One region of the Stenotrophomonas sp. YJH_SMC_91 genome, then DNA from elsewhere that is predicted to be linked to it. Evidence: predicted binding sites of a transcription regulator. Region 1 holds the regulator's gene; the other holds the start of a gene.
The links. The regulator HrcA, encoded in region 1, represses chaperone genes, less so after heat shock. The targets are predictions, from matches to a motif close to TTNGCACTCNNNNNNNNNGAGTGCNAA.
Positions count from the first base shown of each region.

Region 2: AC5P5X_RS08875 (co-chaperone GroES) is a predicted target of HrcA. The motif match lies at 6,802-6,828, and genes of this name have one in related genera.

Region 1 is NZ_JCAFRT010000006.1:126,681-138,302, forward strand. It holds gene AC5P5X_RS10220 (outer membrane protein assembly factor BamE) at 1-255, opposite strand, end outside; gene fur (ferric iron uptake transcriptional regulator) at 359-766, shown strand; gene AC5P5X_RS10230 (SGNH/GDSL hydrolase family protein) at 881-2,107, opposite strand; gene AC5P5X_RS10235 (LysR family transcriptional regulator) at 2,205-3,122, shown strand; gene recN (DNA repair protein RecN) at 3,232-4,893, opposite strand; gene hrcA (heat-inducible transcriptional repressor HrcA) at 5,009-6,073, shown strand; gene grpE (nucleotide exchange factor GrpE) at 6,137-6,652, shown strand; gene dnaK (molecular chaperone DnaK) at 6,835-8,757, shown strand; gene dnaJ (molecular chaperone DnaJ) at 8,912-10,036, shown strand; gene AC5P5X_RS10265 (AraC family transcriptional regulator) at 10,096-10,893, opposite strand; gene AC5P5X_RS10270 (MFS transporter) at 10,966-11,622, shown strand, end outside.
Region 2 is NZ_JCAFRT010000005.1:78,305-89,926, forward strand. It holds gene AC5P5X_RS08845 (sensor histidine kinase) at 1-955, opposite strand, end outside; gene AC5P5X_RS08850 (response regulator) at 988-1,695, opposite strand; gene AC5P5X_RS08855 (aspartyl protease family protein) at 1,802-2,731, shown strand; gene AC5P5X_RS08860 (serine hydrolase domain-containing protein) at 2,799-3,962, shown strand; gene AC5P5X_RS08865 (DUF6445 family protein) at 3,991-4,602, opposite strand; gene groL (chaperonin GroEL) at 4,737-6,386, opposite strand; gene AC5P5X_RS08875 (co-chaperone GroES) at 6,468-6,755, opposite strand; gene AC5P5X_RS08880 (endonuclease) at 7,068-8,858, shown strand; gene cutA (divalent-cation tolerance protein CutA) at 8,927-9,265, shown strand; gene AC5P5X_RS08890 (protein-disulfide reductase DsbD family protein) at 9,262-11,622, shown strand, end outside.

The sequences.
Region 1 (11,622 bases):
GAAGTTCTTCACTTCAGTACGTCCCAGGCGGTTCACCCGCTGGCTGGAGGTGTAGTCCCAGCGCTGGGCGTGGAACGGATCGGGAATGGACGGGGTGCCCAGCAGCGCGGTGACCTGCTGCTTGCTCTGCCCGACCTGCAGCTTGGCCACGGCATCTTCCCGGATCAGGTTGCCCTGATAGATGGGTTGCTTGTAGATGATGCCGCACCCGGTGGTGGACAGGGCGACGGCGGCGACCAACAGGAGATTGCGCATCGGGACTGGCGGTTGGGGAAATCAAACCGATGATACACTCCCGGCGTGCCACCGCGACCCAATCCGAGGCAGCTGGCGCTAAATCGCCAATGAACGGAGACCTATGGAAACCCACGACCTGCGTAAAGTCGGCCTGAAGGTGACCCATCCGCGGATGCGGATCCTGGCGCTGCTCGAGCAGCGCAATGCCCAGCACCACATGACCGCCGAAGACATCTACCGCCAGCTGCTGGAGCATGGCGACGAGATCGGCCTGGCGACGGTGTACCGGGTGCTGACCCAGTTCGAGGCCGCCGGCCTCGTGCTCAAGCACAATTTCGAGGGCGGCCAGGCGGTCTACGAACTTGACCGTGGCGGCCACCACGACCACATGGTCGACGTGGACAGCGGCAAGATCATCGAGTTCGAGAGCCATGAGATCGAGGAGCTGCAGCGCAAGATCGCAGCCGACCACGGCTACGAACTGGAAGAGCACTCGCTGGTGCTGTACGTGCGCAAGAAGCGCAAGTAAGCCGATCCAGCCAGCCAGATGCGACGAAACCCCGGGCCTGCCCGGGGTTTTTCGTTGCTGGGTCGCGTGCTGGGGTCAGAGCCCTTTGCTGGCGCAAAGGGATCCGACCCCGGCCTACCCCTGACCTCCAAGCAGCACGTCCAGATCCACCGCCTCGGCCATCGCCCGGTTCCCCGCATCACCCGGATGCAGGTGATCGCCGGAGTCGTAGGCAGCGGCCATCCGTGACGGATCGGCCGGATCGCGCAGGGCCGCGTCCAGGTCGATCACCGCGTCGAACGGCCCGTCGGTGCGCAGCCAGGCATTGAGCTGGCGGCGCAGGGCGTCCTTGTCCGGGTGGTAGTAGTCGTCCAGCGGCGTGCCGGGCAGGGCGCCGGCGAACGGCATCAGGGTGGCGCCGAGGATGCGTAGACCCCGCCGATGGGCCTGTTCGGCCAGGGCGCGGTAGCCTGCCTGCAGCTCGGCAAGCGTGGGCCGCGCCTGCTTGCGCGCGAAGGCAGTGCCGGGCCAGCTGATGTCATTGATTCCAACCAGCACGATCACGCTGGACACGCCAGGCTGATCCAGTGCATCGCGTTGGAAGCGGGCGAGCGCGGATTCCCCCATGCCGTCGTGCAAGAGGCGGCCACCCGAGATGCCGGCATTGACCACCGCCGCCCCGCACGGGACCAAACGTGCGGCCAGATGGTCGGTCCAGCGCTGGTCCTGGTCGAGGCTGGCGGTGGCGCCGTCGGTGATCGAATCGCCGATCACCACCACGCTGCGTGCGCTGGTCGGCGCCTCGACCTCGATGCCGGCCAGGAACAGGCGGGCCGTGGTGCTGCTGGCCCCGCTCAGTGCCTGGGCCTGGCTCTGGTCGCCAGGCGCAATCCAACTGGTCTGCCTGCCCTCCCAATGGAACGTCTGTACCGGCATCGGCCCCGGCACGAAGACGCTGACCTGCAGCGCCTGCCGGTCAGCCGTGGCCAGTGGCAGCGGATCGCTCAGCCGTTCCTGCCCGGGGCCGATCAGCACTCCGGGCTGGCCTTCGAAACTGAGCGGCTGCGGGGTGTCCCCCGCCCGGGCGGCCACGCTCGCCGCCCCGATCCGCAGTGGTTGAGTGCCGTAGGCATTGCTCAGCCGCACCCGCAGCCGAGACCCGCCCAGGCTGATACGTGCCGTCTGGCGGAAGGTCTGGTCCTGCAGTGCGGCTGGGACCAGGGTCGGAAACAGGAATTCCGGGCCCCAGACCGGTTGCGGGCTGGCCTGCCAGCTGGCGACCCAGTGTGGCGCAGGGGCGGCGCTGGCGGCACTGGACAGGCCGATCAATGCGGTGGTGACGAGCTGGCTGAAACGATTCATCGGGCAATCCCGGGTGGAGGGATTGCCATGGTGATTCCGTACTCATCTGTGAACTAGACTGCGCATGGACAATCATCTGTGAACTGGATTCATTGCCATGGCGCGCTCCGACATCAACCGATCCGGCGAACTGGAAGTGTTCGTGCGGGTGATCGAGACCGGGGGCTTTTCCGCAGCCGCCCGAACATTGGAGATGACCCCGTCGGCGGTCAGCAAGCTGGTGGCGAGGCTGGAACAACGTCTGGGGACGCGCCTGCTGCAGCGTTCCACCCGCCAGCTGCAGCTGACTCCCGAGGGCTGCGCGTTCTACGAGCGCGGCCTGCGCGTGCTGGCCGACCTGGACGAGGCCGAGCGCTGTGCCAGTGCTCACGCCGAGCCGCGTGGACGCCTGCGGGTCAATTCCAACGTGCCGTTCGGCCAGCATTTCCTGTTGCCGTTGCTGCCGGCGTTCCTGCAGCGCAATCCGCAGGTAGGCGTGGACCTGACCCTCAACGACGAGGTGATCGACCTGCTGGAGCAGCGCACCGACGTGGCGGTGCGGGCCGGTCCGCTGAAGAGCTCGAGCCTGGTGGCGCGGCGGCTGGGCGCGACGCGGATGATGATCGTGGCTGCACCGGCCTACGCGCAGCGGCACGGGCTGCCACGCACTGCCGAGGAGCTGCAGTCGCACAACCGGCTGGATATCGGCCATGCGCGCGCGATGCAGGGCTGGCCGTTGCTGCAGGACGGGCGCGAACGCATGCTGCTGCCCAGTGGCAACGCCCGCGCCAGCAACGGCGATGCGCTGCGCCAGCTGGTGCTGGGTGGGTTGGGCATGGCGCGGCTGGCAGCATTCCAGGTGCAGCAGGATATTGCCGCCGGGCGCCTGCTGCCGGTGCTGGAAGAGGCCAACCCCGGTGACCTGGAAGAGGTGCACGCGGTGTTCCTGGGGCAGGGCGGCTACCTGCCGCTGCGGGTGCGCGCGTTTCTTGATTTCCTGGTGGAGAACGTCGACCTGACGCAGCCACGGGGGTAGTGCCGGCCGCTGGCCGGCAACCTCACGATCTTCGACCCCTCGCATCGGTTGCCGGCCAGCGGGCGGCACTACCGTGCGGAAGCCGGGCCCACGCACGGTAGTGCCGGCCTCAGGGCTGCAGCAGCTTGCGCGCGGCGGCGCGCGCTTCCTTGCTCACTTCCACGCCGCCGAGCATGCGTGCCAGCTCTTCCTCGCGCGCCTTGCTGTCCAGCTTTTCCACGGCGCTCTGGGTCATGCCTTCCACCGGGCCCTTGCTGACCCGGTAATGGGCATGGCCCTTGGAGGCAACCTGCGGCAGGTGGGTCACGCACAGCACCTGGCGCTTCTCGCCGAGCGCGCGCAGCTTCTGGCCGACGATGTCGGCTACCGCGCCGCCGATGCCGGAGTCGACTTCGTCGAACACCATGGTCGGTACTGCATCCAGGTCCAGCGCGGCCACTTCGATGGCCAGCGAGATGCGTGACAGTTCGCCGCCGGAGGCCACCTTGCGCAGGGCGCGCGGCGGCTGGCCGGCATTGGCTGCGACCAGGAATTCCACGCGCTCGGCACCCTGCGGGTCGGGCTTGGCGGCGTCCTGCGGTTCCAGCTCGATCAGGAACTGGCCGCCGCCCATGCCCAGCTCTGCGATGATGCCGGTGGTGGTGGCCGACAGCTCGGCAGCAGCGTTGCGACGGCTGGCGGTCAGCACTTCGGCCTGTGCGCGCCAGGCGGCGGCGGCCTTGTCGATCTCGCCGGCCAGGCGCTGCAGGCGTTCGTCGGCGCCGCGCAGCTGTTCCACTTCGGCGTGCATGCGCTCGCGCTGCGCACCCAGCTCGTCCATCGGCACGCGGTGCTTGCGGGCCAGGTCGTGCAGACGGCCGAGGCGGCGCTCGTTCTCCTCGAACTGTTCCGGGTCGGCGTCGAGGTCGTCATGCACCCGATCCAGCAGCGACAGGGCTTCGTGCAGCTGGATCGAAGCGTTCTCGATCAGGCCATCCACCTCGCCCAGGCGCGGGTCGTGCTCGATCAGGCGCGACAGCTCGTGGCGCACCTGCTGCAGCAGGTCCAGCGCGGAGCTGCCGTCGTCGCCGTTGAGCTGGTTGCTGGCGGCCTGGCAGGCGCTCAGCAGGGCGCTGGCATGGGCCTGGCGGCGGTGGCTGGCGCCGAGTGCGGCAATCGACTCCGGCTCCAGGTCTTCACGGTCCAGCTCGCGCAGCTGGTGCTCCAGGAAGCCGATCCGGTCACTGACGTCGCCCTGTTGCGACAGCGCCAGCGATTCATCGACCAATGCCTGCCAGGCCGCGGCGGCGCGTCGCACCTGGCGGCGTTCGTTCTCGTTGCGCGCATAGGCGTCGAGCAGGGCCAGCTGCGACGGGCGCGTCAGCAGGGCCTGCTGTTCGTGCTGTCCGTGGATCTCCACCAGCAGCGAGGCCAGGTCGCCCAGTTGCGCCAGGGTCACCGGGCGGCCGTTGATCCAGGCCCGCGAACCGCCATCGGCGCGGATGACCCGGCGCAGCTGGCACTGCTCCTCGTCGTCCAGCTCGTTGTCGGCCAGCCACTGGCGTGCAGCCTGCAGCTGCTCCAGCGCAAACTCGGCCGAAAGCTCGGCGCGCGCGGCGCCGTGGCGGACCACGCCGCTGTCGGCGCGCAGGCCGGACAGGAAGCCCAGCGCGTCGACCATCAGCGACTTGCCGGCGCCGGTCTCGCCTGAAACCACGGTCATGCCTGGCCCGAACTCCAGTTCGGTGGCGCGGACGACGGCGAAATCCTTGATCGAAAGATGTCTGAGCATGGGTAAGGGGGTATCAGCAGCCGCGCAACGCTAGCACGCGGGCGAGGGAGGTCCAATGACTTGCCAAGGTGATGCGCCGCCATTATCTAGTGTCCGTGTCTCACAGGTTGATTCCATGCACGGTTCTCCCGACCAGCTTGCCCCGCGTGCGCGCCATCTGCTGCGCACGCTGATCGCGCGTTACATCCAGGACGGCGAGCCGGTCGGCTCGCAGACGCTGGCGCGCGTGGCCGGGCTGGAGGTCAGTCCGGCCACCATCCGCAACATCCTGGGTGACCTGGAAGACCTGGGGCTGCTGGCCTCGCCGCACACCTCCGCCGGGCGCGTCCCGACCGCACATGGCTACCGGGTCTTCGTCGACAGCCTGCTGCAGATGCAGCCGCCGGGCGAAGGCGAGCTGGCCCGGTTGCGCCAGGAACTGGCTGGCGGCGGCAGCACCCAGGCCCTGCTCGGCAGCGCCTCGGAGCTGTTGTCGGCGATGAGCCACTTCGTCGGCGTGGTCAGCGCGCCGCGACGCGAGCAGTTCGCCTTCCGCCAGATCGACTTCGTGGCGCTGGACGGGCGCCGGGTGCTGGCGATCCTGGTGTTTGCCGACAACGAGGTGCAGAACCGCGTCATCGAGACCCGGCAGGAGTTCGCGCCGGGCCAGCTGGAGCAGGTCGCGAACTACCTCAATGCCCATTTCGCCGGCCTGCCGATGGCCGAGATCCGCACCCGACTGCTGCTGGAACTGCGCGATGCCCGCTCCGAGCTGGAACAGCTGCTGGCGCACAGCATCGAGCTGGCCGAGCAGGCCCTGCAGCCGGCGGCCGACGACATGCTGGTGGCCGGCCAGACCCGCCTGATGGGGGTGCAGGACCTGTCCGACCTGGAGCGCCTGCGCGAGCTGTTCGAGCTGTTCTCCAGCAAGCGGGAGATCCTGCAGCTGCTGGAGCGGACCATCCAGGCGCCCGGCGTGCGCATCTTCATCGGCGAGGAGACCGGGATGATGCCGCTGCAGGGCGTCTCGCTGGTCACTGCCCCTTACACGGCCAATGGCCAGGTGCTGGGCGTGCTGGGGGTGATCGGCCCCAAGCGGATGGCCTACGACCGCGTGATCCCGCTGGTCCAGGCTACCGCCGATGTACTGGGCGCGGCGTTTTCGCCAGCCGGCCGCCCGCCGGGAACATCCGACGCTTGAAACGCAGCATCCCGCCCACACTAGGGTGGGTGGAGGCGGAGATTGACCGCCAGGGACCCAGACATGAACCACGAACAGCCAGATATCGAATCCCAGCAGAGTGCCGCCGATGCGGCCGCCACCGCCGGCGTCAACGACGAAGTCGAGCGCCTGCGCGCCGAAATCGAACAGGTCAAGGCCGATGCCCTGCGTGAGCGCGCCGACCTGGAGAACCAGCGCAAGCGCGTTGCCCGTGACATCGAACAGGCCCGCAAGTTCGCCAACGAGAAGCTGCTGGGCGATCTGCTCCCCGTGTTCGACAGCCTGGATGCCGGCCTGAAGGCCGCCGGCGACGACCCGCACCCGCTGCGCCAAGGCCTGGAGCTGACCTACAAGCAGCTGCTGAAGGTGGCCGCCGACAACGGACTGGTCCTGCTGGACCCGATCGGCCAGCCGTTCAACCCGGAACACCACCAGGCCATCAGCCAGGTGCCGACGCCGGGCGCCGCCCCGGGCAGCGTGGTGACCGTGTTCCAGAAGGGCTACCTGCTCAACGAGCGCCTGCTGCGGCCGGCGCTGGTGGTGGTGGCCGCCGATTGATGGACCAGGCCGGGCTTTGCCCGGTCCCGGTTGTGCCAGGCCATGCCTGGCAAGGTTTTCCAGGCGCTGAACACAGCGTTCGGGAGACGGCTTGAATGTTCCACGAGCCTCCCCCACATCGTATTCATCCACCGGCCGAACGGCCGGACTGACACCAACAAGCATCCTCAGGAGTCTCCCCCATGGGCAAGATCATTGGTATCGACCTCGGCACCACCAACTCGTGCGTGGCGATCATGGACGGCGGCAAGGCCCGCGTCATCGAGAATTCGGAAGGCGATCGCACCACCCCGTCAATCGTCGCCTACACCAAGGACGGCGAAGTCCTGGTCGGCGCCTCGGCCAAGCGCCAGGCCGTGACCAACCCGAAGAACACCTTCTACGCGGTGAAGCGCCTGATCGGCCGCAAGTTCACCGACGCCGAAGTGCAGAAGGACATCGCGCACGTCCCGTACAGCATCCTGGCCCATGACAATGGCGACGCCTGGGTGGCCACCAGCGACGGCAAGAAGATGGCCCCGCAGGAAATCTCGGCCAAGGTGCTGGAAAAGATGAAGAAGACCGCCGAGGACTTCCTCGGTGAGAAGGTCACCGAAGCGGTCATCACCGTGCCGGCCTACTTCAACGACAGCCAGCGCCAGGCAACCAAGGACGCCGGCCGCATCGCCGGCCTGGACGTCAAGCGCATCATCAACGAGCCGACCGCGGCCGCGCTGGCCTACGGCCTGGACAAGGGCGACAACAAGGATCGCAAGATCGTGGTGTACGACCTGGGCGGCGGCACCTTCGACGTCTCGGTGATCGAGATCGCCAACGTCGACGGTGAAAAGCAGTTCGAAGTGCTGGCCACCAACGGCGACACCTTCCTGGGTGGCGAAGACTTCGACAACCGCGTCATCGAGTACCTGGTTGAAGAGTTCAACAAGGACCAGGGCATCGACCTGCGCAAGGATCCGCTGGCCCTGCAGCGCCTGAAGGATGCTGCCGAGCGCGCCAAGATCGAGCTGTCCAGCGCCCAGCAGACCGAAGTGAACCTGCCGTACGTCACCGCTGACGCGTCGGGTCCGAAGCACCTGAACATCAAGCTGACCCGCGCCAAGCTGGAAGCCCTGGTGGACGACCTGATCAAGAAGTCGATCGAGCCGTGCCGCGTCGCCCTGAACGATGCCGGCCTGCGTTCGAGCGACATCAGCGAAGTGATCCTGGTCGGCGGCCAGACCCGCATGCCGAAGGTGCAGCAGGCGGTGACCGAGTTCTTCGGCAAGGAACCGCGCAAGGACGTCAACCCGGACGAAGCCGTGGCACTGGGTGCTGCGATCCAGGGCGGCGTGCTGGGCGGCGACGTCAAGGACGTGCTGCTGCTGGACGTGACCCCGCTGTCGCTGGGCATCGAGACCATGGGCGGCGTGTTCACCAAGATCATCGAGAAGAACACCACCATCCCGACCAAGGCCTCGCAGGTGTTCTCCACCGCCGAGGACAACCAGTCGGCCGTGACCGTGCACGTGCTGCAGGGTGAGCGCGAACAGGCCCGCTTCAACAAGTCGCTGGCCAAGTTCGACCTGTCCGGCATCGAGCCGGCCCCGCGTGGCCTGCCGCAGGTGGAAGTGTCCTTCGACATCGACGCCAACGGCATCCTGCACGTGTCGGCCAAGGACAAGAAGACCAACAAGGAACAGAAGGTCGAGATCAAGGCCGGTTCGGGCCTGTCCGAGGAAGAGATCGCGCGCATGGTCGCCGACGCGGAAGCCAACCGCGAAGAAGACAAGAAGTTCCAGGAACTGGTGCAGGCCCGCAACCAGGCCGACGCCCTGATCCACGGCACCCGCAGCGCCATCACCGAGCACGGCAGCAAGGTCGGCGGCGATGTCATCGGCAAGGTCGAGGCGGCCCTGGCCGACCTGGAAACCGCGATGAAGGGTGACGACAAGGCACAGATCGAAGCCAAGTCGAAGGCACTGGAAGAAGCTGGCCAGTCGCTGTTCGCCGCTGCTTCGGCCGACCAGGGCGGTGCCCCGGGTGCCGACGCCGGCAATGCCGGCAAGGCGCAGGACGACGTGGTCGACGCCGAGTTCACCGAAGTCAAGGACGACAAGAAGTCCTGATCCGGACCGACACGGGACGCTGGCCACCAGCGTCCCGTTGTCGCATCAGGGTCCTGACCGCCCACCGGCGTGTCGGGGCGCCCGACGCAAGAGCGGACCTGGTTCCGCTCTTCCGCTTTGACGAATCCCGACTTTCCGGAACCAGATCCACGATATGAGCAAGCGCGATTATTACGAAGTGCTGGGCGTTGACCGCACCGCCACCGACGACGAGCTGAAGAAGGCGTACCGTCGCTGCGCGATGAAGTTCCACCCGGACCGCAACCCGGGTGATGCGGCGGCCGAAGCCTCCTTCAAGGAGTGCAAGGAAGCCTACGAAGTGCTGTCCGACGGCAACAAGCGCCGCATGTACGACAGCCATGGCCACGCGGCGTTCGAGCACGGCATGGGCGGCGGCGGGCCGGGCGGCCCGGACATGAACGATATCTTCGGCGATATCTTCGGCAACATCTTTGGCGGCGGTGGCGGTGGTCCGCGCCAGGCGCGTCGCGGCGCCGATATCGGCTACGTGATGGAGCTGGACCTGGAAGAAGCCGTGCGCGGCGTCGAGCGCCGCATCGAGATTCCGACCCTGGCCGAGTGCGGCGACTGCGATGGCAGTGGCTCGGAAGACGGCAAGGTCGAAACCTGCAATGTGTGCCATGGCCGCGGCCAGGTGCGCATCCAGCGCGGCATCTTCGCCATGCAGCAGGCCTGCCACAACTGCGGCGGCCGTGGCCAGATCATCGCCAAGCCCTGCAAGACCTGCCACGGCAACGGCCGTGTCGAGGAAGACAAGGTGCTGTCGGTGAAGGTGCCGGCCGGCGTCGATACCGGCGACCGCATCCGCCTGCAGGGCGAGGGCGAAGCCGGTCCGGCCGGTACGCCACCGGGCGACCTGTACGTGGAAGTGCGCGTGCGCGAGCATGCGATCTTCCAGCGCGATGGCGACGACCTGCACTGCGAAGTGCCGATCCGCATCTCGCAGGCGGCACTGGGTGACACCGTGCGCGTGGCCACCCTCGGCGGCGAAGCGGAGATCCGCATTCCGGCCGAGACCCAGACCGGCAAGCTGTTCCGCCTGCGCGGCAAGGGCGTGCGTTCGGTGCGCAGCCGCAGCGAGGGCGACCTGTACTGCCGCGTGGTGGTGGAGACTCCGGTCAACCTCACCCCTGAGCAGCGCAAGCTGCTGGAACAGTTCGAAGCCACCTTCGTCGGCGAGGAAGCACGCAAGCATTCGCCGAAGTCGGCCACCTTCATGGATGGCGTGAAGGGCTTCTGGGACCGGATGACGTCCTGAGTTTTCAACGCAAGTGTTGAACGGTAGCGCCGGGCCATGCCCGGCGTTTTCGTTTGCGATCAGCGGAAAAACGCCGCCGGCGTCTGCCCCAGCTGGCGCTTGAACATGCTGGTGAACGCGCTGGGGCTGTCGTAGCCCATCGCCAGCGCGACATCGATGACCTTGTCGCCGACCGCCAGCCGCTCCAATGCGGCCAGCAGTCGCGCCTGCTGTCGCCACTGGCCGAAGGTCATGCCCAGCTCGTGGGCGAAGTGGCGCTGGATGGTTTTCACGTCCACTTCCAGCGCCTGTGCCCAGTCCTGCAGCGTGGCGTCATCGCCGGGGTGCTTCTGGATGTGCTGGCAGATCCGCTGCAGGCGCGGGTCGGTGGGCGAGGGCAGGTGCAGCGGGAGCACGTCCATGCGATGCAGTTCGTCCAGCAGCAGGCGCACCACGCGGCCATCGCGGCTGTCTTCGATGTGCTCGCCCTTGATCAGGGTGGCTGCCTGCAGCAGTTCGCGCAGCAGCGGTGCCACCTGTACCGCGAACGGTTCGGCCGGCAACTGCGGGGCGAACGACGGATCGATGTACAGGCTGCGCATGTGCACGGCGGCAATGCAGTCCACCGCGTGCACCATGCCCGCCGGCATCCAGATCGCACGGGTGGAGGGCACGACCCAGCGACCGACTTCCGAGCGCACCACCATCAGCCCCGAGATGGCATAGACCAGCTGGTGGCGCTGGTGCTTGTGGCCTGCGATATGGGTGCCTGCCGGGTACTGGGTAACCCGATAGGTGACCGGACGATGCAGTGGCACATCACGCCACGGCGCAGCCGGGTCGACATCGCCGGCAATGTCCTTTTTGCGATAGGCCATGACCCGAACGCGGCAGAAGGGAGGGGAGGGTAACCGTAGCATGCGTGGCTCGCCCCCAACCTGACTGCGTCCATGTCCGCCTTGGCTTCTCCCGCAACGACCTCACGTCCGGTGGCTCCCGGTGTGCTGGCAGCTATTTCCACCTCGCATGTCGTCAACGACATGATGCAGTCGCTGATCCTGGCCATCTATCCAGTGATCAAGGGCGGCTTCAACCTGAGCTTCACCCAGATCGGCCTGATCACGCTGACCTACCAGCTGACCGCTTCGATCTTCCAGCCACTGGTTGGCGCCGCCACCGACCGTCGCCCGGCGCCGTACTCGCTGCCGATTGGCATGGCCTCGACCCTGTGCGGCATGCTGCTGCTCGGCTTCGCGCCGAACTATGCGGTGGTGCTGATGGCTGCGGCGATGGTCGGCATTGGTTCGGCCATTTTCCATCCGGAAGCATCGCGCATTGCGCGGCTGGCCTCGGGTGGCCGCCATGGCTTCGCACAGTCGGTGTTCCAGGTGGGCGGCAATTTCGGTGCCGCGCTCGGTCCATTGATTGCTGCAGCGGTGATCGTGCCGCATGGCCAGCATGCCGCGTCGTGGTTTGCCGGCGCCGCGCTGATCGGCATTGCACTGCTGACCTATGTCGGCCGCTGGTACGCGCTGCACCTGGGCACCCCGCGCCCGGCCAGCACCGCCTCGATGGCGCCGCGCCATCCCCCGCGCACCGTGGCCAAG
Region 2 (11,622 bases), on a different contig from region 1:
GACTGTCCGGCCCCTGGATGGAGATCTCGACACCGCGCAGCAACGCTGCCTGCACGCACTCCTCCAGCAGCGCGGCCAGATCCAGCGGGCGCATCTGCAACGGCTGCAGTTCACCGCGTGCGTAATCGAGCACCTGCTCGATCATCGTGTCCATGCGCTCGATGTCCGCCACCATCCGGGCCGCCTGTGGTGTGGGCGCGAACTCGGCGCGCAGTCGCAGGCCGGTCAATGGTGTGCGCAGGTCGTGCGCCACTGCAGCCAGCATATGGGTCATGTCCTGGGCCTGCGCACGCAGGCGCTCTCGACCGGTGCCGATCGCGGCGGCCAGCATCTGTACCTCGCGCGGGCCATCATCCGGCAGGGGCGTGTCGGCTTGCAGGTCCACACGTGCACTGGCATCGGCCAAGCGTCGTAGTGGACGCCCCAGCCGGATCGATGCCCACGCCGCCAGCGGCGCCAGCAACACGGCACCGCCCAGCAGCGCCAGTATCACCTGTCGCCGCCAAGCTGCCAGATCACTGTGATCGCTGCCGACCACCCGCCAGCGGCCATCGGCCTGGCGCACGCCCAGTTCAAACGGCGGCCATTGCATCGCGGTCAGCAGCGCGGCCTGCGCCTTCAGTACACCGACCCGCGCCGTGCCGTCGAGCACCTCGCCGCCTTCGATGACCTGCACATCAGGCGCCTTGCCCTGTCCGCTCCAGACCAGGCGCACCTCCTTCGCCGGCAAACCCATCTGCAGCGCCGCCAACTGGGTGAGCCAGTCACTGGCACTGCCCTTTGGTGGCGCATCCTGCGTCGCCAGATGCAGGCCCAGTGGTGCCGCGGCCTGCTCCCCCCGCAGCACCTGCACGGCCTGGTCCAACCGCATCGGTGGCGGCGCGGGCCGAGGCATCCAGCCAACCACGGCCACGCTGACCAGTGTCGCCAGCAGCAGGCTGGCCAGGGCCAGCATCGTGATCCAACGCGCGGTCGGCCACCGGCTGTTCACAGCACCTGTACCTCGGCGTGGAAGCGATAGCCTTCGCCACGCGATGTCTGCACCAGGGCTTCCGCACCGGGTGAGGCCTGCCCGAGCTTGCGGCGCAGGCGGCTGATCGCCAGGTCGATCGCGCGGTCGACGCTGTCACTCGGTTCGCCACGGCTTAGCTGCAGCAGCTGCTCGCGCCCCAGCACCCGCCCGGGGCGTTCGGCCAGCGCCAGCAACAGGCTGAATTCACCACGGCTGAGCACCAGCTCGTTCCCATCCGGCGCCAGCAGGCGACGTTGTTCCGGCAGCAACCGCCAACCAGAAAAGCGCAGTTCACTGGCTACCTGCGCGCGCAGCTTGTCCTGCCGGCGCAGCAGCGCGCGTACCCGCGCCAGCAGCTCGCGCGGATCGAACGGCTTGGCCAGATAGTCGTCCGCGCCCATCTCCAGGCCGATCACCCTGTCCGGTGCGCTGCCCATCGCCGACAGCATCAGGATCGGAATGGCCCGTGCCTGCAGCCGGCGGCAGACCGACAGGCCATCCTCACCGGGCATCATCCAGTCGAGGATGATCACGTCCGGGCGATCGACCTGCAGCAGCACGTCCAGCGCCGTCGCGTCCGCTGCCACCCGTACCTGGTAGCCATGCAGCAACAGGCAATCGGCGATGGCATCACGGATGCTGGCGTCGTCATCGACAACGATGACACGGGCGGGAGTCGTCATGCAGGCAGTATCAGGCAGGTCTGAATCAGGACGGTATCAACGCCGATATTCCCGCGATACGGCGCTGCGCGCCAATGGTCACCCATGATCACTGCGGAGACTTGCCTTGCGCCTCATCCCATTCGTCCTGCTTGCTGCCCCGCTGGCTGCGCTGGCGTCCGATTCCCCCGAACACATCCTGCCGATGTGGATGCAGGGCGGTCATCCGGCCGTGGCCGTGTCGCTGGACGGGCGTGCCGAACCGCTGCGCTTCGTGGTCGACAGCGCGGCAGGCGCCACCCTGGTCGATGACCGCGTCGTGCGGCGCTACGGTCTGGGGGATGCGGATGCAGAGGTATCACAGGCCCAAGGGGCAAGTTCAGCCTCCGCGCGGCTGCAGCGCATACGCACAACGTCCTGGCAGCTGGGCAGTTGGCAGCTGCAGGCCCAAGCCATGAAGGTCGATCTGTCGTCGTTGCCGAAGGACGATGATCCGGCCATTGACGGCTTGATCGGCAACGATCTGACCGGACGCTGGGACACCCGTTGGGACTTCGGCCGCAATCAACTGGCGCTGTGGACACCCGGCGGATTGAACCTGGAAGGACCGGGTTGCCAGCCCAATGCGCTGCCCGGACGCACTGACGGCCTGCGCCAGTTCGGTTTCATCATGCTTGCACTGGGCGCGCCCGCGGTGGACGCCATCGCCGTGGTCGACACCGGTGCCGCGCAGACCGTCCTCAACGCCGAAGCAGCCCGCGCACTGGGGCTGCGCACCGACGGCAGCGACGCACGGGTGCGGGTGCGTGAAAAGGGCACCGAAGGTCTGGGCGGCGGAAAGCAGGCAACCTGGCTGTACACCCTGCCCGGCATGGCCGGCAACGGCTGGCAGCACCCCTCGATGGAGGTCCGCATCAGCGAACTGCCAGTATTCAAGGCGATCGGCCTGGAGGGCCGGCCGGCGCTGATCCTTGGTGCGGATGCAATGCGCGGCGGCCAGGTGGACATCGGTGCCGGCGCGTCCCGGATCTGCCTGCGCCGGCCGCAGGCCAGCTGACATCCGGCAATGACGCCAGCGGCAGCCTGGCGTAGCATCACCGTGCGCCCCACCAGGAGTTCCACGCATGTGCCGTGCTGCCCTGATGTTGCTGACGCTGTTCCCGCTGGCCGTGCTGGCTGCACCTCCCCCGGTACCCTCGCCGGTCCGCATCGATGCCGAAGCGCAGCGGTTGATGCAGGCCGCACAGGCGCGCGGCATGGCACTGGCGGTGATCGACGGCGGCAAGGTGGTGCACGTCGCCGCCTACGGCGAGCGCAATACCGCAGGCGAACCACTGCGCACCGATACGGTGATGTACGCCGCCTCGCTGACCAAGATGGCATTCGGCCATCTGGTCGCGCAGCTGGCGCAGGACCGCAGCATCGATCTGGATGCCAGCATCGCCACAGCGCTGGACAAGCCGTTGCCGGACTATCCGCCCGAAACGAAGAAGTACGCCGACTACAGCGTGCTGGCCGATGATGCGCGCTGGCGCCAGCTCACCCCTCGCCTGCTGCTCAACCACGCCAGTGGTTTTGCCAACTTCGCGTTTCTGGAACCGGACGGCCGGCTGAAGTTCCACTTCGATCCAGGCAGCCGCTACGGCTATTCCGGCGAAGGGCTGATCCTGCTGCAGTTCGTGATCGAACGCGGACGGCTGGGCGAGGATGTAGGTGCGTTGATGCAGCAGCGGGTATTCGACCGCTTCGGCATGACCCGCACCAGCATGATGTGGCGCGGGGACTTCGCCACCAACCTGGCCGACGGCTGGACCATGGAGGGCACCGCCGAGCCGCACGATGAGCGCAGCCGCGTGCGCGCGGCCGGTTCGATGGATACCACCATCGCCGACATGGCCCGTTTCGCCGCCGGCTACGTGCGCGGCGATGGGCTGTCAGCGACGATGCGCAAGGAGCTGGTGCGGCCGCAGCTACCGATCACCACCGCCAGCCAGTTCCCCACCCTGCAGCCGGAGCTGCCGAAGGCGCTGCAGCGCAAGGACCTGGCGGCCGGCCTGGGAGTGGTGACGTTCCGTGGCCCGCAAGGCGCGGGCTTCTACAAGGGCGGCCACGATGATGCGGTCGGTAATACGCTGGTGTGCGTCGAGCAGCAGCAGCGCTGCGTGGTGATCCTGGGCAACGATGTGCGCGCCGAGGCGACCTTCCCGGCGCTGGTGGCCTTCGTGCTCGGCGACATCGGCGTACCGTGGCAGTGGGAGTACGGCGCAGCGAAGGCATTCGTGAAGTAGATCCACGCCATGCGTGGATGACCTCCCTTCAAAGCGCCTGCTCGAAGAACATCAGGTAGACCAGCCGCCCATTCTCCGGCCGGTCGCCGAAGGCCGGGCCGGCGGTATGCCAGAACCACGGGCGCAGCAGCACCAGGCGGTTGAAGCGCATCGGGATGCGCATGGTCATTTCCCACTGGCTGTCGTCGACGCTGTCGCGCTCGATGATGTCCCGATGCATGTCGCCGCCGTTGGCGTAGCCCAGCGCAGCCAGCTCGTGGGCGTTCAGCGCCATGCGCTCGGTGTTGGTGCGGCGATGGCGGAAGAACTCGGTACCCCCTTCGCAGTGCTCCGGGGCGCTGAGGTAGAGGATGCCGGACCAGTGCGAATGGTCGGTGTGCACCTTGGCGCGACCCACATCGCTGGCCAGGGTCAGCCGGAACTTGCCGTGCGACTGCAACGGATTGACCGGCCGCAGCGGCTCGTTGACCAACCGCGACGCGGCCTCGGACAGGCCGTCCAGCTCCAGCCGTTCGAGCGAATTACGCCCGGGGAATGCCCCCTCCTGCGCCGGGTAGGTCAGGCTCAGGCCGGCCTGGCGCAGGCCGTGTGCATCGGCTGGAGAAAGGAAGTCGTCGACGACGATGAACGAGGTAGGCATGGTCTGCGAGCGTAGCGACGCGGCGCCATGGCGGCAACCGGGCAACAAAAAAACCCCGCCTCGCGGCGGGGTTTTTCCGTGCATCGGGGGGACGCGCCGACCAGGGCCGGCAACGTCCGACGCGGGCGTGGACCTTAGAAGTCCATGCCGCCCATGCCACCCATGCCGCCCATGCCACCGGCGCCGCCCATGGCCGGCTCGTCCTTCTTCGGAGCTTCGGCAACCATGGCTTCGGTGGTGATCATCAGGCCAGCGATCGAGGCCGCGTTCTGCAGCGCCGAACGGGTCACCTTGGTCGGGTCCAGGATGCCGAACTGCAGCATGTCGCCGAACTCGCCGGTAGCGGCATTGTAGCCGAAGCTGCCGGTGCCTTCCTTGACCTTGTTGATGATGACCGACGGCTCGTCACCGGCGTTGGCAACGATCTCGCGCAGCGGGGCTTCCATCGCACGCAGGGCGATCTGGATGCCGTGGTTCTGGTCTTCGTTGGCGCCCTTCAGGCCGGCCAGCGCGGTGATCGCGCGGACCAGGGCAACGCCGCCGCCCGGAACCACGCCTTCTTCAACGGCCGCACGGGTGGCGTGCAGGGCGTCGTCGACGCGATCCTTCTTTTCCTTCATTTCGATTTCGGTCGAGGCGCCGACCTTGATCACGGCAACACCGCCGGCCAGCTTGGCCACGCGTTCCTGCAGCTTCTCGCGGTCGTAATCCGAGGAGGTGTCCTGGATCTGGGTCTTGATCTGCGCCACGCGTGCATCAACGTTGGCCTTGTCGCCGACGCCGTCGATGATGGTGGTGTTCTCCTTGGAGACCTGCACCTTCTTGGCGCGGCCCAGGTCCTTGATGGTGGCCTTCTCCAGCGACAGGCCGACTTCTTCGGAGATCACGGTGCCGCCGGTCAGCACGGCCATGTCTTCCAGCATCGCCTTGCGACGGTCGCCGAAGCCCGGAGCCTTGACGGCCACGACCTTGACGATGCCACGGATGGTGTTGACGACCAGGGTGGCCAGCGCTTCGCCTTCAACTTCCTCGGCCACGATCAGCAGCGGCTTGCCGGCCTTGGCGACGCCTTCCAGCACCGGCAGCAGGTCACGGACGTTGGAGATCTTCTTGTCGTGCAGCAGGATGAACGGGTCATCCAGGTCAGCGGTCTGCGACTGCTGGTTGTTGATGAAGTACGGCGACAGGTAGCCGCGGTCGAACTGCATGCCCTTGACCACGTCCAGCTCGTTGTCCAGGCCCGAGCCTTCTTCAACGGTGATGACGCCTTCCTTGCCGACTTCCTTCATCGCGTCAGCGATGATCTGGCCGATCGACTCGTCCGAGTTGGCCGAGATGGTACCGACCTGGGCGATCGCCTTGTCGTCGGCGGTCGGCTTGGAGATGTTCTTCAGCTCGGCGACGGCGGCCGAAACGGCCTTGTCGATACCGCGCTTGAGGTCCATCGGGTTCATGCCGGCGGCAACGGCCTTGGCGCCTTCGCGGATCAGGGCCTGGGCCAGCACGGTGGCGGTGGTGGTGCCGTCGCCGGCATCGTCGTTGGTGCGCGAAGCAACTTCCTTCACCATCTGCGCGCCCATGTTCTCGAACTTGTCAGCCAGTTCGATTTCCTTGGCGACGGAGACGCCGTCCTTGGTGATGGTCGGGGCGCCGAAGCTCTTTTCCAGCACGACGTTGCGGCCCTTCGGGCCCAGGGTGGCCTTGACGGCATTGGCGAGAACGTTGACGCCGCGCACCATGCGCGAACGGGCGTCTTCACCGAAACGAATATCCTTGGCAGCCATTGCATTTACCTCATTGGTAGCGCCGGACGATGCCCGGCGGCTGGGAGTTTGGGATCAGGTTGAAACAGGTCGCGCCGAGGCTCAGCCGATGACGGCGAGCACGTCGTCTTCGCGCAGGACCTTGTATTCGACGCCTTCGCTCTTGTACGAGCTGCCGGCGTACTGGCCATAGATGACCTTGTCGCCGACCTTCAGCGACGGCGCGCGCACGTTGCCGTTGTCCAGCGGCTTGCCCGGGCCGACGGCCACGACCTCACCCTTGGTGGACTTTTCCTTGGCCGAGTCGGGGATGACGATGCCACCGGCGGAGATTTCGTCGGCTTCGATCGGCTTGACCACAACGCGGTCGTGCAGCGGCTTGATGCTCATAGGAGACCTCTTAAGTGATTGATTGGTCTAAAAAAGTCCGGCGATGTTAGCACTCACCCCAGGCGAGTGCCAGAACCGCACGTGAAGAAACCCGACAACGTCGGGAGCAGGGCAGAGATGGAGCCCCGCCGCCCCCTTTCAAGGGCGGAATGAAAAAATTTTTTCCACCCGCGCGCCTCGGCCAAGGCGTCGGTCCTGGACAATTTCGGTGACAAGCGTCGCACTGTCAGATATCTGACGTTCATTTACGACAAAGTGTCACTGGATCGGCCTTAGGCTCGGTCAGGCATTCCCAATCACAAGGAGTAGTCGATGCGATTGCTGTCCCCGCTTGCCGCCGCCTGCCTGCTGGCACTGGCCGCGGCGCCGGCCCAGGCCGAGGTCTTCATCAATGAACTGCACTACGACGACAGCACCGCCGCCGGTGACGTCGGCGAAGCCATCGAAGTGGTCGCTACCGCAGGTGAAGACCTGTCCGGCTACCGCCTCTACCTCTACAACGGCAGCAATCCTTCGGCCGCCACGGTCTACGCCAACAACCCGGTCCCGGCCGGCACCGCCGCCGGTTGCGGCAGCGCCAGCATCGCCGTGGTCAACTACCCGACCAACGGCATCCAGAACGGCCCGAACGACGGCATCGCCCTGGTCGACGCCAGCGGCAAGGTGGTCCAGTTCCTCAGCTACGAGGGCGCCATCACCGCCTCCGGTGGCCCTGCCGCCGGCATGACCAGCCAGAATATTCCGGTGGCCGAGACCAACAGCACGGCCCCCGGCACCTCGCTGCAGCTGACCGGCAGCGGCAGCCAGTACGCCCACTTCACCTGGGCCGAGTCGGCCAGGCAGACCTTCGGCAGCTGCAACAACGGCCAGACCTTCAGTGGCGGCGGCACCCCGGGCCCGAACACGCCGCCGTCGGTGTCCACCACCACCCCGGCGCAGGGCAGCAGCACCTTCCCGGCCGCGGCCGATCTGGAAGTGGTGTTCAGCGAGACGGTGAACCTGGCCAGCGGCGCGTTCGCGCTGAGCTGCGGTACCTCCGGCAGCGTGCCGCTGACCTTCCCGGCCAGCGGACGCAGCGTGAAGCTGTCCACCAACACCGCGCTGGTGGCCGGTGAAGCCTGCCGCTTCGACATCCGCGCCGCGCGCATCACCGACCTGCAGGGCGCACACCCGGCGGCCGACAGCCGCATCGCCTTCACCGTGGCCAGCACCGGCGGCAATCCGGACCCGGGCAACCCGGGTGTGCCGGCCGGCTACTACTCCAAGGTCAACACCTCCAGCCCGAGCCAGCTGCGCTGCTCGCTGCACGCGACAATCAAGGGCCACACCGCCTACCCGTACAGCGGCTCGGGCACCAGTACCTGGACCATCCTGGAGATCGCCGACGAGGACCCGAACAACCCGAACCGCATCCTCGACGCGTATCGCAACCGCAGCTACGCCAAGGTGACCGATCGCGCCGGCAGCGGCAGTGGCCTGAAGTACAACCGCGAGCACACCTGGCCGAACTCGCTGGGTTTTGCCACCACCACGGGTGACAAGGGCCTGCCGTACGCGCCGTATACCGATACCCACATGCTGTACCTGACCGATGCACAGTGGAACGCCGACCGTGGCAACAAGCCGTTCGGCAAGTGCGACGCCAGCTGCGGCGAGCGCGCCACCGAGGCCAACAACGGCCAGGGTGGCGGCAGTGGTGGCTATCCGGGCAACTCCAACTGGGTGCGCACGCCGGACGGCAACACCGGCACGTTCGAGGTGTGGGGCAAGCGCAAGGGCGACATGGCACGTGCGGTGATGTACATGGCGATCCGCTACGAGGGCGGCAAGGATGCAGCCACTGGCCAGTCCGAGCCGGACCTGGAGCTGACCGACGACCGCAGCAGGATCGTCAAGACCAGCAGCTCGCCGGCCTACATGGGCCTGCTGTCGACGCTGATCGACTGGCACCTGTCCGACCCGCCGGATGATGCCGAGCGTGCGCGCAATGACGTGATCTACAGCTTCCAGGGCAACCGCAACCCGTTCATCGACCACCCCGAGTGGGCGACCCCTGGCCTGTTCACCTCGGCCAAGCCGGCCAGCTGCCAGCTGGCCAACTGACCGCGCAACGCAGCGGTCCACGGCCGCCGCCGGGTCCTGACCCGGCGGCGGCCCTATACTCGACGGTCATGTCGACCGTCGATCCCGTCCTGCTGCTGTTGACCACCTGCCCGGACCGGGCCAGTGCCGAGCGCATCGCGCACGCGCTGGTTGGCGAGCGCCTGGCCGCGTGCGTGACCCGCCTCGATGGCGCGCAGTCGACCTACCGCTGGCAGGGCGAGGTGACCACCGACGCCGAGCTGCAGCTGCTGGTGAAGACCACCGCGAGTCGCGTCAATGACGCAATCGCCCGGATCGTCGAACTGCATCCGTATGAACTCCCGGAGTGCATCGCGGTCGAAACCCGGGCCGGCCTGCCGGCGTATCTGGACTGGATCCGGGCACAGACCCGGGAGGACACTGATTGAAGACTCTGTTTGCGCGTGGCGCCGCCCTGTGCGCCCTGATGTGGCTCTCGCTGCCCGCCTTCGCCCTGGATGAGAAGGATCTGCTGCCGGTGGACCAGGCGTTCGCGCTGACCGCCAGTGCCCCCGAACGGGGCCAGGTGCAGCTGCAGTTCAAGATCGCGCCCGGCTATTACCTGTATCGCCACCGCACCAGCGTCAAGGCCGACCCGGCCTTCAATGCCGGCGCGCTGCAGATGCCCAAGGGCGACAAGCACCACGACGATTTCTTCGGCGAGGTCGAAACCTATCGCGAGCGCCTGCAGGCCACCCTGCCCGGCACGCCGACCGAGGCCGCCAGCACCATCAGCCTGGAAGTGCGTTACCAGGGCTGCGCAGATGCCGGTGTCTGTTACCCGCCGCAGAAGCGCGTGGTGCAGGTCACCCTGCCCGGCAGCGGTGCACAGGCCGCGCCCCCTGCCGCGCGCGCCGGTGCGGCCAGTCCGTTCAACAACCCGCTGGCCGGTGCCGGCAACAGCGGCGGCCTGCGCCTGCCAGGTGCGGCCAGCAACAGCCAGGCGCTGCCGCTGCCGTCGGAGCAGGCGTTCGGCTTCGATGCCATCGCCAGCGACGGCAACACCCTGCTGCTGCGCTTCAGTCCGGCACCGGGCTACTACCTGTATCGCGACCGCACCTCGCTGAAGCTGGAAGGCAGCACCGGCGTGCAGGCCGGCACGCCGCGCTGGCCGGCCGCGCAATCGCATCGCGACGAGCACTTCGGCGATGTCTCGGTGTACTTCAACCAGGTGGAAGTGCCGCTGCCGTTGCGGCGCACGGTTGCCGACGCGGTTGACGGCACCCTCGTGGTGACCTTCCAGGGCTGCCAGACCGATGGCATCTGCTACCCGCCAATGACCCGCCGGGTGAAGCTGTCGATCCCGGCCGGCAAGGTCAGCGCCAGCGCCGACCAGGCACCGCCGCGCAACGAGGTAATCAGCCCGTTGGCTGCGGCGCCACGCGAAGGCGCCAACGGCGCCCCCCTGCGCCTGCTGCCGACGGTGCCCAATACGGATGCCGCCCCCCCGGCCGTCGCAGGCACCGTGGACGGCAATGAATTCGCCGCCGATGCGCGCGGTGACAACGCGCTGCGTACGCGCCCGCCGGCGACCACACCGAACCCGGACCGTTCGTTCGTCTGGGTGCTGCTGCTGGCGCTGGCCGGCGGCCTGGTGTTGAACCTGATGCCCTGCGTGCTGCCGATCCTGTCGCTGAAGGTCCTGAGCCTGGCGCAGAGTGGCGAAAGCCCGCAGCGCGCACGCAGCCACGCGCTCTGGTACACCTTGGGCGTGCTGGTCGCATTCGCGGTGATCGGTGCGTTGATGGTGGGCCTGCGCGCAATCGGCAACGCCGTCGGCATCGGCTTCCAGCTGCAGCACCCGGGCGTGGTGGCGGCGCTGGCCTACATCATGTTCGCGGTAGGCCTGAGCCTGTCCGGCGTGTTCACCCTGGGCGGCGGCATCGGCAACCTGGGCCAGTCGCTGGCCAGCCGCAGCGGCCCGGCCGGTGACTTCTTCACCGGTGCGCTGGCCTGCGTGGTCGGCAGTGCCTGCGTCGGCCCGTTCATGGGTGGCGCGATCGCCTACGCGTTCATTGCCCCGCCGCTGAAGGCGATGACCGTGTTCCTGTTCCTCGGCCTGGGCCTGGCGCTGCCGTTCCTGCTGATCGGCTTCGTGCCGGCGCTGGCGCGCCGCCTGCCCAAGCCCGGCCCGTGGATGGAAACGCTCAAGCACGTGCTGGCCTTCCCGATGTACGCCACCGCGCTGTGGCTGCTGTGGGTGCTGGGCAAGCAGCGCGGCGTGGACGGCATGGCGCTGGTGCTGGGTGGCCTGTTGCTGTTCGCCTTCGGCCTGTGGCTGTTCGAGCGCAACCGCTGGACCGGCTCGCGTGCAGTGACGCTGCTCGGCGTGCTGCTGGCGATCGGCGCATTGGTACCGACCTGGGGCGTGACCCAGCTGGCAGCGCCGGCACGCGCCGCACAGGCCGCCAGCGACAACGTGGTGGAGTATTCGCCGCAGTTGCTGGACCGCCTGCGCGCCGACAACCGCGTGGTGTTCGTCAACATGACCGCCGACTGGTGCGTGAGCTGCAAGGCCAACGAGCGTGCCGTGCTGTCGCGGCCGGAGTTCAAGGACCTGCTCAAGCGCACCAACGCGGTGTACATGCGCGGTGACTACACCAACGTCGATCCGCAGATCACCACGTTCCTGGAAGAGCACAAAGCCGTCGGCGTGCCGCTGTACGTGGTGTACGGCCCCGGCGCACCGCCGACCGTGCTGCCGACCCTGCTGACCCAGGCGGTGGTGGAGGAAGCGCTGCTGCGC